3 regions of the Thioalkalivibrio versutus genome follow, and region 2 is predicted to be linked to each of the others. Evidence: predicted binding sites of a transcription regulator. Region 2 holds the regulator's gene; each other region holds the start of a gene.
The links. The regulator sigma-54, encoded in region 2, starts transcription at its own class of promoters, with help from an activator protein. The targets are predictions, from matches to a motif close to TGGCANGNTNCNTGCTT.
Positions count from the first base shown of each region.

Region 1: glnL (nitrogen regulation protein NR(II)) is a predicted target of sigma-54. The motif match lies at 1,207-1,223, and genes of this name have one in related genera.
Region 3: TVD_RS08110 (CmpA/NrtA family ABC transporter substrate-binding protein) is a predicted target of sigma-54. The motif match lies at 920-936, and genes of this name have one in related genera.

Region 1 is NZ_CP011367.1:2,795,773-2,798,036, reverse strand. It holds gene TVD_RS13000 (hypothetical protein) at 1-297, shown strand, start outside; gene TVD_RS12995 (DUF4124 domain-containing protein) at 399-1,046, shown strand; gene glnL (nitrogen regulation protein NR(II)) at 1,235-2,264, shown strand, end outside.
Region 2 is NZ_CP011367.1:398,895-401,158, reverse strand. It holds gene lptB (LPS export ABC transporter ATP-binding protein) at 1-87, shown strand, start outside; gene TVD_RS01880 (RNA polymerase factor sigma-54) at 176-1,660, shown strand; gene hpf (ribosome hibernation-promoting factor, HPF/YfiA family) at 1,677-2,015, shown strand; gene TVD_RS01870 (PTS sugar transporter subunit IIA) at 2,019-2,264, shown strand, end outside.
Region 3 is NZ_CP011367.1:1,740,724-1,742,987, reverse strand. It holds gene TVD_RS08110 (CmpA/NrtA family ABC transporter substrate-binding protein) at 1-858, opposite strand, end outside; gene TVD_RS08105 (sigma-54 interaction domain-containing protein) at 1,047-2,264, opposite strand, start outside.

The DNA of each region.
Region 1 (2,264 bases), 570 kb from region 2:
GCGCCGGTGCCGGCCTTCTGGCAGGTCGCACGGCTCGCCCTGGCGGTCGCCGTGGATGACGCGGGGCGGCCGGATGCCGAGGGCTACCGGGCGTTGCTGTCCGGATATAACGGGCGGCGGCCGTTGACCGCCATCGAGCGAGGGGCGGCGCCGACCCTGCTGCGCCTGGCTGCGCTGGACGACTGGCTCGCCGCACTGGAGGCCGGGGTCGATGGGCGCGCCGAGCGCGAACGGCTGGCGGCCCTTCAGGTAGAAGCGGCTCGCTTGCAGGGTGTCTGGGTTCGCGCCGCGGCTTGATGGCCCAGCCGGCCCGCATGACGTGCGGGGTGCCTGGTCCGGTCGTTCGCAAACACAACGAGGCGGGGTCGTGGATCCGTGCCTTCCAAGGAGGAAAGCCCATGTTCCGAATCGCTGTTTGGCTGGCGCTGCCCCTGGCCGCCCTTCTCGCCCCTGCGCTCCTGAGTGCCGACGTCTATCGCTGGACCGACGATCAAGGCAATGTCCACTTCGGCGACCGCCCCCCCGAGGGGAGCCGTAGCGAATCGGTCGATGTGCGTGAGCCGATGCGGGGCGTGCCGCTGGAGGGCGCGCGTGAGATCCTCGAGCGCCCCGTGCGCCCGCGCGGTCAGCCCGAAGCGGAGGGTGCCTACCAGCGGGTCGCTATCGCGCGGCCGGGGGATGGCGAGGGCGTGCGGGCGAACGATGGCAATGTGACCGCGGAGCTCGAGATTGAACCGGCGCTTGACGCTGATGCCGGTCACCGTGTGGTCTGGTTGCTGGACGGGGAGGCTGCCGGCGAGGGGGCCTCGACGAGCGCGACCTTCCAGGGCCTGAACCGCGGTGCCTATACCCTGCAGGCGCGGGTCGTGGACGAGTCGGGTCAGGAACTGGGCGCCAGCGATACCATCGAGTTCAACGTGCTGCGCATGGCCATCCCGCGCAGTCAGCAACAGCAGCAACGGCCCCAGCAGTTTCCGTCGGGCGGAGCACCGCAGGCACCGCAGGCTCCCCGGGCGCCGCAGCCGGTGACGCCTGGCCCGAATTGACGCCGGCACTCGCATAGCGCACCGAAGTGGTGCGGTAGACGCCCCAGATTGGTGCTATTATTGCACCACTCTGGGGCGTTTCGGTTTCAAGGGTGTCGGCGGCCAGGCTCCTGGTGTGACGCAGCCCTCGGCTTCAGCGTCCCGCCCGGCGATTTTCGCTTGGCGCGATTCCTGCTTGAGGCCTTTCGATGACTACGCCCGCTGCCAATCCCGGTATGACCACCCCGCCCTGGTGGGACGACCTCTCCACGGCCGTGCTGGTGACCGATGCGGAACTGCGCCTGCTGAGCCTGAACAGTGCGGCCGAGGTCCTGCTCGGGCTTAGCCGCGAACGCATCGTCGGTCACGGACTGGGGCAATGGCTCAAGCTGGACCGGAATCTGGCCAACCGCCTGCGTTCGGCGCTGACCCTGGATCAGCCGATCACGCTGCGTGCCCGTCAGATGGAGCCCCTCCGAGCCGACAGCTTCCTGGCCGACGTGATCATCACGCCACTGCACGCCGCCGGCGAGCGGCCAGGCCAGCTGCTGTTCGAACTGAACGCCATCGATCGCCACGAGCGCATCAGCCGCGAGGAACAGTTGCAGAAGCAGCAGGCGATCACCCGTGCAGTGACGCGCGGGCTGGCCCACGAGATCAAGAACCCGCTGGGCGGGCTGCGCGGCGCGGCGCAGTTGCTCGCCAGCGAGCTGGACGACTCGGGCCTCAAGGAATACACCCAGATCATCATCCGCGAGGCGGACCGCCTGCGCAGCCTGGTCGACCGCATGCTGGGGCCGAATAACATGCCGCGGCGCGAGGCCGTCAATCTGCACGAGGTCCTGGAGCACGTCCGAGGCCTGGTCAGCGTGCAACTGCCGCTGGGGCTGAAGATCCGCGGCGACTACGACCCCAGTATTCCCGACGTGCAGGCCGATCGCGACATGCTGGTGCAGGCCATCCTCAACCTGGTGCAGAACGCGGTGCATGCACTGGAAGACGGGGGGCAGATCACCCTGAGCTCGCGGATCCTGCGCCAGTACACGATCTCCGGGAAGCGCCACCGGCTGGTGGCCAAACTGAGTGTGCGCGACAACGGCCCCGGCATCCCGGAGGAGATCCGCGAACGCATCTTTTTCCCGATGGTCACCGGGCGCGCCGAGGGCACCGGGCTGGGGCTGCCGATTGCCCAGAGCCTGATCCAGCTGCATGACGGCTTGATCGAATGCCATTCGCGCC
Region 2 (2,264 bases):
CGCCTGCTGGCCGCCGGGACACCGGACGAGCTGCTGGCCGATCCCCAGGTGCGCCGGGTCTATCTCGGCGAGAACTTCCGCCTGTGAAAGCGCCCCATATGCGGCCCGGTCGGTGCACAAACCACAAGGCAGGCTTTAAGATTCCATCAATGCCCACCCTCGCCCCGCATACCCGATGCTGAAACCCGGCCTGAATCTGCAGCTGGGTCAGACGCTGACCATGACCCCGCAACTGCAGCAGGCGATCCGCCTGTTGCAGCTGTCCACGCTCGAGCTCCAGGTGGAGATCCAGCAGGCGCTGGAGAGCAACCCCATGCTCGAACAGGTCGAGGACGAAGATGCCGAGGCCGACACCGAGCGCCTGAACCAGGACGGCGAGCTGGTGGAAGGCGATCGCATGGAGGCCACCACTACCAGCGACGACGTGATCCCCGAGGAACTGACGACCGACAGCCGCTGGGACGACATCTACGAGCCGGCCCCGACGCCCAACAAGGGCGTGGATGACCGCGACCCGCTGGAAAACACCAGCGACGACGACGGTGAGGGCCTGCAGGATCACCTGCTGTGGCAGCTGCATCTGAGCCATCTGACACCGCGCGACCAGCGCATCGGGGCGGCCCTGATCGACGCCATCAGCCCCGACGGCTATCTCGAGGGTGACCTGGAAACCCTGGCCGAGACCATCAGCCGAGGCGAGGATGAAACCGTCGGCGTCGACGAAGTCGAGGCAGTGCTCCACTGGATTCAGCAGTGCGACCCGCTGGGGGTCGGCGCGCGCAACCTGCGGGAGTGCCTGGAGATCCAGCTACGCGAACTGGCCCCGGATGCCCCGGCCCGCGAGGCCGCACGGGCGATCCTGGAACACGGCATGGACAGCCTGGGCAAGCGCGACTACAAGGCCCTGCAGCGCCAGTCCGGCGTACGCGACCCGGACGAACTGGCCCGCGCACTGGACCTGATCCGCACCCTGAACCCGCGCCCCGGCGCACAGATCAGCTCCGCCACCTCGGAATACGTGGTCCCGGATGTCTACGTGCGCCATAGCGCCGAGGGCTGGCGCGTGGAGCTGAATCCGGAGATCGCACCGCGTATCCGCATCAACGACCTCTACGCCGGCATGGTGCGCCAGGTCTCGGATGCCCGCGACAGCGCCTTTATGCGCGATCAGCTGCAGGAGGCACGCTGGTTCCTGAAGAGCCTGCACAGCCGCAACGACACCCTGCTGCGGGTCGCCGAGGCGATCGTCCACCGCCAGCAGGGCTTTCTCGAGCATGGCGACGTCGCGATGCAGCCATTGATCCTGCGCGACATTGCCGAGACCCTGGAGATGCACGAATCGACCATCTCGCGGGTTACCACGCAGAAATACATGCACACCCCGCGCGGGGTCTTCGAGTTCAAGTATTTCTTCTCCAGCCATGTCGGCACGAACGATGGCGGCGAGTGTTCCGCCACCGCCATCCGTGCCATGATTCGCGAATTGATTGGCGACGAACCCCCGAACAAGCCGCTCAGCGATGCCCGGCTCGCCCAGGTCCTGTCGGACCGGGGCATCAACGTAGCGCGCCGCACCGTGGCCAAGTACCGCGAGGCGATGCACATCCCTTCATCCAGCGAACGCCGGCAGATGGCCTCGATGCCCACCGGCAGCAAGTAACCAAGGAGTCCTGACCATGCAGATCAACCTGACCGGCCACCACGTGGACATCACCGACGCCCTGCGCGACTACGTCAACGAGAAGTTCGCGAAGCTGGAGCGCCACTTCGACAAGGTCATCGACGTCCACGTCGTGCTGACCCACGAGAAGACCCGGAATCAGCACAACCAGGCCGAAGCCAATCTCCAGGTCAGCGGCAATCACATCCACGCCGAGGCCTCTCACGAGGACATGTATGCCGCGATCGACGCGCTGATCGACAAAGTCGACCGTCAGCTGATCAAGCACAAGGAAAAGGTCAAGGACCACCACCGCGCCGAAGGTGCCCAGCGCAACCGCGAGCAGGCCTCCTGATCCATGACGATTGCCGAGTTGATCACCTCCGAGCGCATTGGCCTGCAACCCGAGTGCTCCAGCCAGAAACGGGCACTGGAGGCCCTGGCGGACCTCCTCGCCGGCGGAGGTGACGGCACGGGACCGGGGAGCAACGCGATCTTCGAGGCCCTGTCCGCGCGCGAAAAACTCGGATCCACCGGTCTCGGCCATGGGGTTGCGATTCCCCACGGCCGCCTGGCCGATCTCGAGGCGCCGCGCGTGGCCGTG
Region 3 (2,264 bases), 1.3 Mb from region 2:
ATCGACGTTCTCGGCACGCAGGTTGGCGACCATCTCCGGCGGCGGCACGACGCGGATGCTGATGTCGCGATCGGGATCCAGCCCGTGCTCCGCGACGTAGTAACGCAGCAGGAAGTTGTGCATGGAGTACTCGAAGGGCACGGCGAAGGTGAAGCCCTTCCAGTCCTTGGGATCGCGCTTGTCCTTGTGCTTGTTGTGCAGGGTGATGGCCTGGCCGTTGATGTTCTCAACCGCCGGCATGATGTAGTGCTCGCGCGAGGAGCCGGAGCCCAGGGTCATCGACAGCGGCATCGGCGAGAGCATGTGCGAGGCGTCGTACTCACCGGACAGCGACATGTCGCGGGCCACCGCCCAGCCGGCGGTCTTGATCACGTCGACATCCAGGCCGTGGCGCTCGTAGAAGCCCATGGGGTGGGCCATGATGATCGGCGTGGCGCAGGTGATCGGGACGAAGCCGACGCGCAGCTTGGTCTTTTCCAGCGGCCCGCCGTCCTTGATTGCGGCCTTGACCTTGTCCAGCGGCAGGATGGAGCCCAGGGCGGCGGCCACCGTGCCGCCCCCGATCATCTGCAGGAAGCGGCGGCGGTTGATCTCGTTGTGGCCGAACATGCCGCGGACGATGGCGCTCTCCACCGCGCGATCGACCATGGCCTCGTCGCTCAGGTCCTCGCCGGTGGCGTGGGCATCGGCCTGTACGGGCTCATGGGTGGCGTGTCGTTCCAGTTTCTCTTCCAGGTCCGGGGACGCGGTGTCGAAGCAGCTGCAGCTGCCGGGACCGGTGTGCCCGTGGCGGCAGCTGGAGCCGTGGCGCAGGTCGGCGTTGGCGTCAAAGGGATCGTGAAGACTCTTGGTCGGCATGGTCGGCTCTCCTCGTGGGTCGAATCGATGCGGGCATCTTTGCCGCGCATGTCGAGGGTCATTGCAGGTGCCATGCCAAGCGTGGGGAATGGGCCGCCAGGGCGGCGCGCGAGTGCCGGGAGATCGGACCCTTCGTCGACATTGTCGACGAAGGGGACAAAAGGTCCGCTGGTGTCTGAGCGGTGGGCCTAAGTGGTTTCTATGCCGAGCTTTTTCAGGCGATAGCGCAATTGCCGCGGGGTCAGGCCCAGGTCCATCGCGGCGCGGGTCTTGTTGCCCCCGGTTTGCTCGATCGCGCGCTTCAGGCGCTCCGCCTCGGTGGCGTGCACGCGCTGATATGGGCGCACCGCGCTGGTGCAGGACGCGCCGGAAGAGGGCAGGGTTCGGGGCTCGTTGTGCCGCGATGGTGCCGGTGCATGCTCGTCGCGGAGGCCGTGCCGCTCGCCCTCGAACGGGCTGATGCGGGATTCCTCGTGCAGGATCTCGTCGATCAGCGGCGTGCCGATGCGGCCATCCGTGGATAGCAGCACGGCGCGCTCCAGCACGTTCTCCAGCTGGCGGATGTTGCCGGGCCAGTCGAAGGCCTCCAGGCGTTCCAGCACGCCTTCGTCGACGACCACGTTCCAGCCGTGCAGGTGGGTGTAGCGGTCGAGGAAGTGGCGGGTGAGCAGGCGGATGTCGCTGGCACGGTCGCGCAGGGCCGGCATGTGCAGCGGGATCACGTTCAGGCGGTAGAACAGGTCGAGCCGGAAGTTCCCGGCGTTCACCGCGGCCTGCAGGTTCTGGTGGGTTGCGGCGATGATGCGTACGTCCACCGGGAGATCGCGGTTGCCGCCAATGGGCTGGACCACCCGTTCCTGCAGCACACGCAGGATTTTGGACTGGAGAGCCTCCGGCATGTCGCCGATCTCGTCCAGAAACAGCGTGCCGCCGTCGGCCAGGGCGATCTTGCCGGTCTTGGCGCTGGACGCGCCGGTGAAGGCCCCCTTTTCGTGGCCAAACAGTTCGGATTCCAGCAGGTCGGCCGGGATGGCGGCGCAGTTGATGGAGATGAACGGCTTTGCATTGCGCTGGCTGATCCGGTGGACCATGCGCGCGATCTTCTCCTTGCCAGTCCCGGAGGCCCCGGTGATCAGGACGGTGGCCTGGGTATCCGCAATGCGGTGGACCTGCTTGAGGACGTGCCGCAGGGCCGGGCTTTCGCCGAGGATGCCGTACTGCCCGCCCTGGGTATCCAGGGCGCTCTTGAGGTAGCGGTTCTCCGAGACCAGCTCGGCGGTGCGCTCGGCGATCAGCTGGTGGATGCGCAGCACCTGGCCGATCATGCTCGCGATCACCCGCAGCAGGTTCAGGTCGTCCTGGAACTGGCGCGAGCGGCGTCGCAGCCGGTGCACACCCAGCACGCC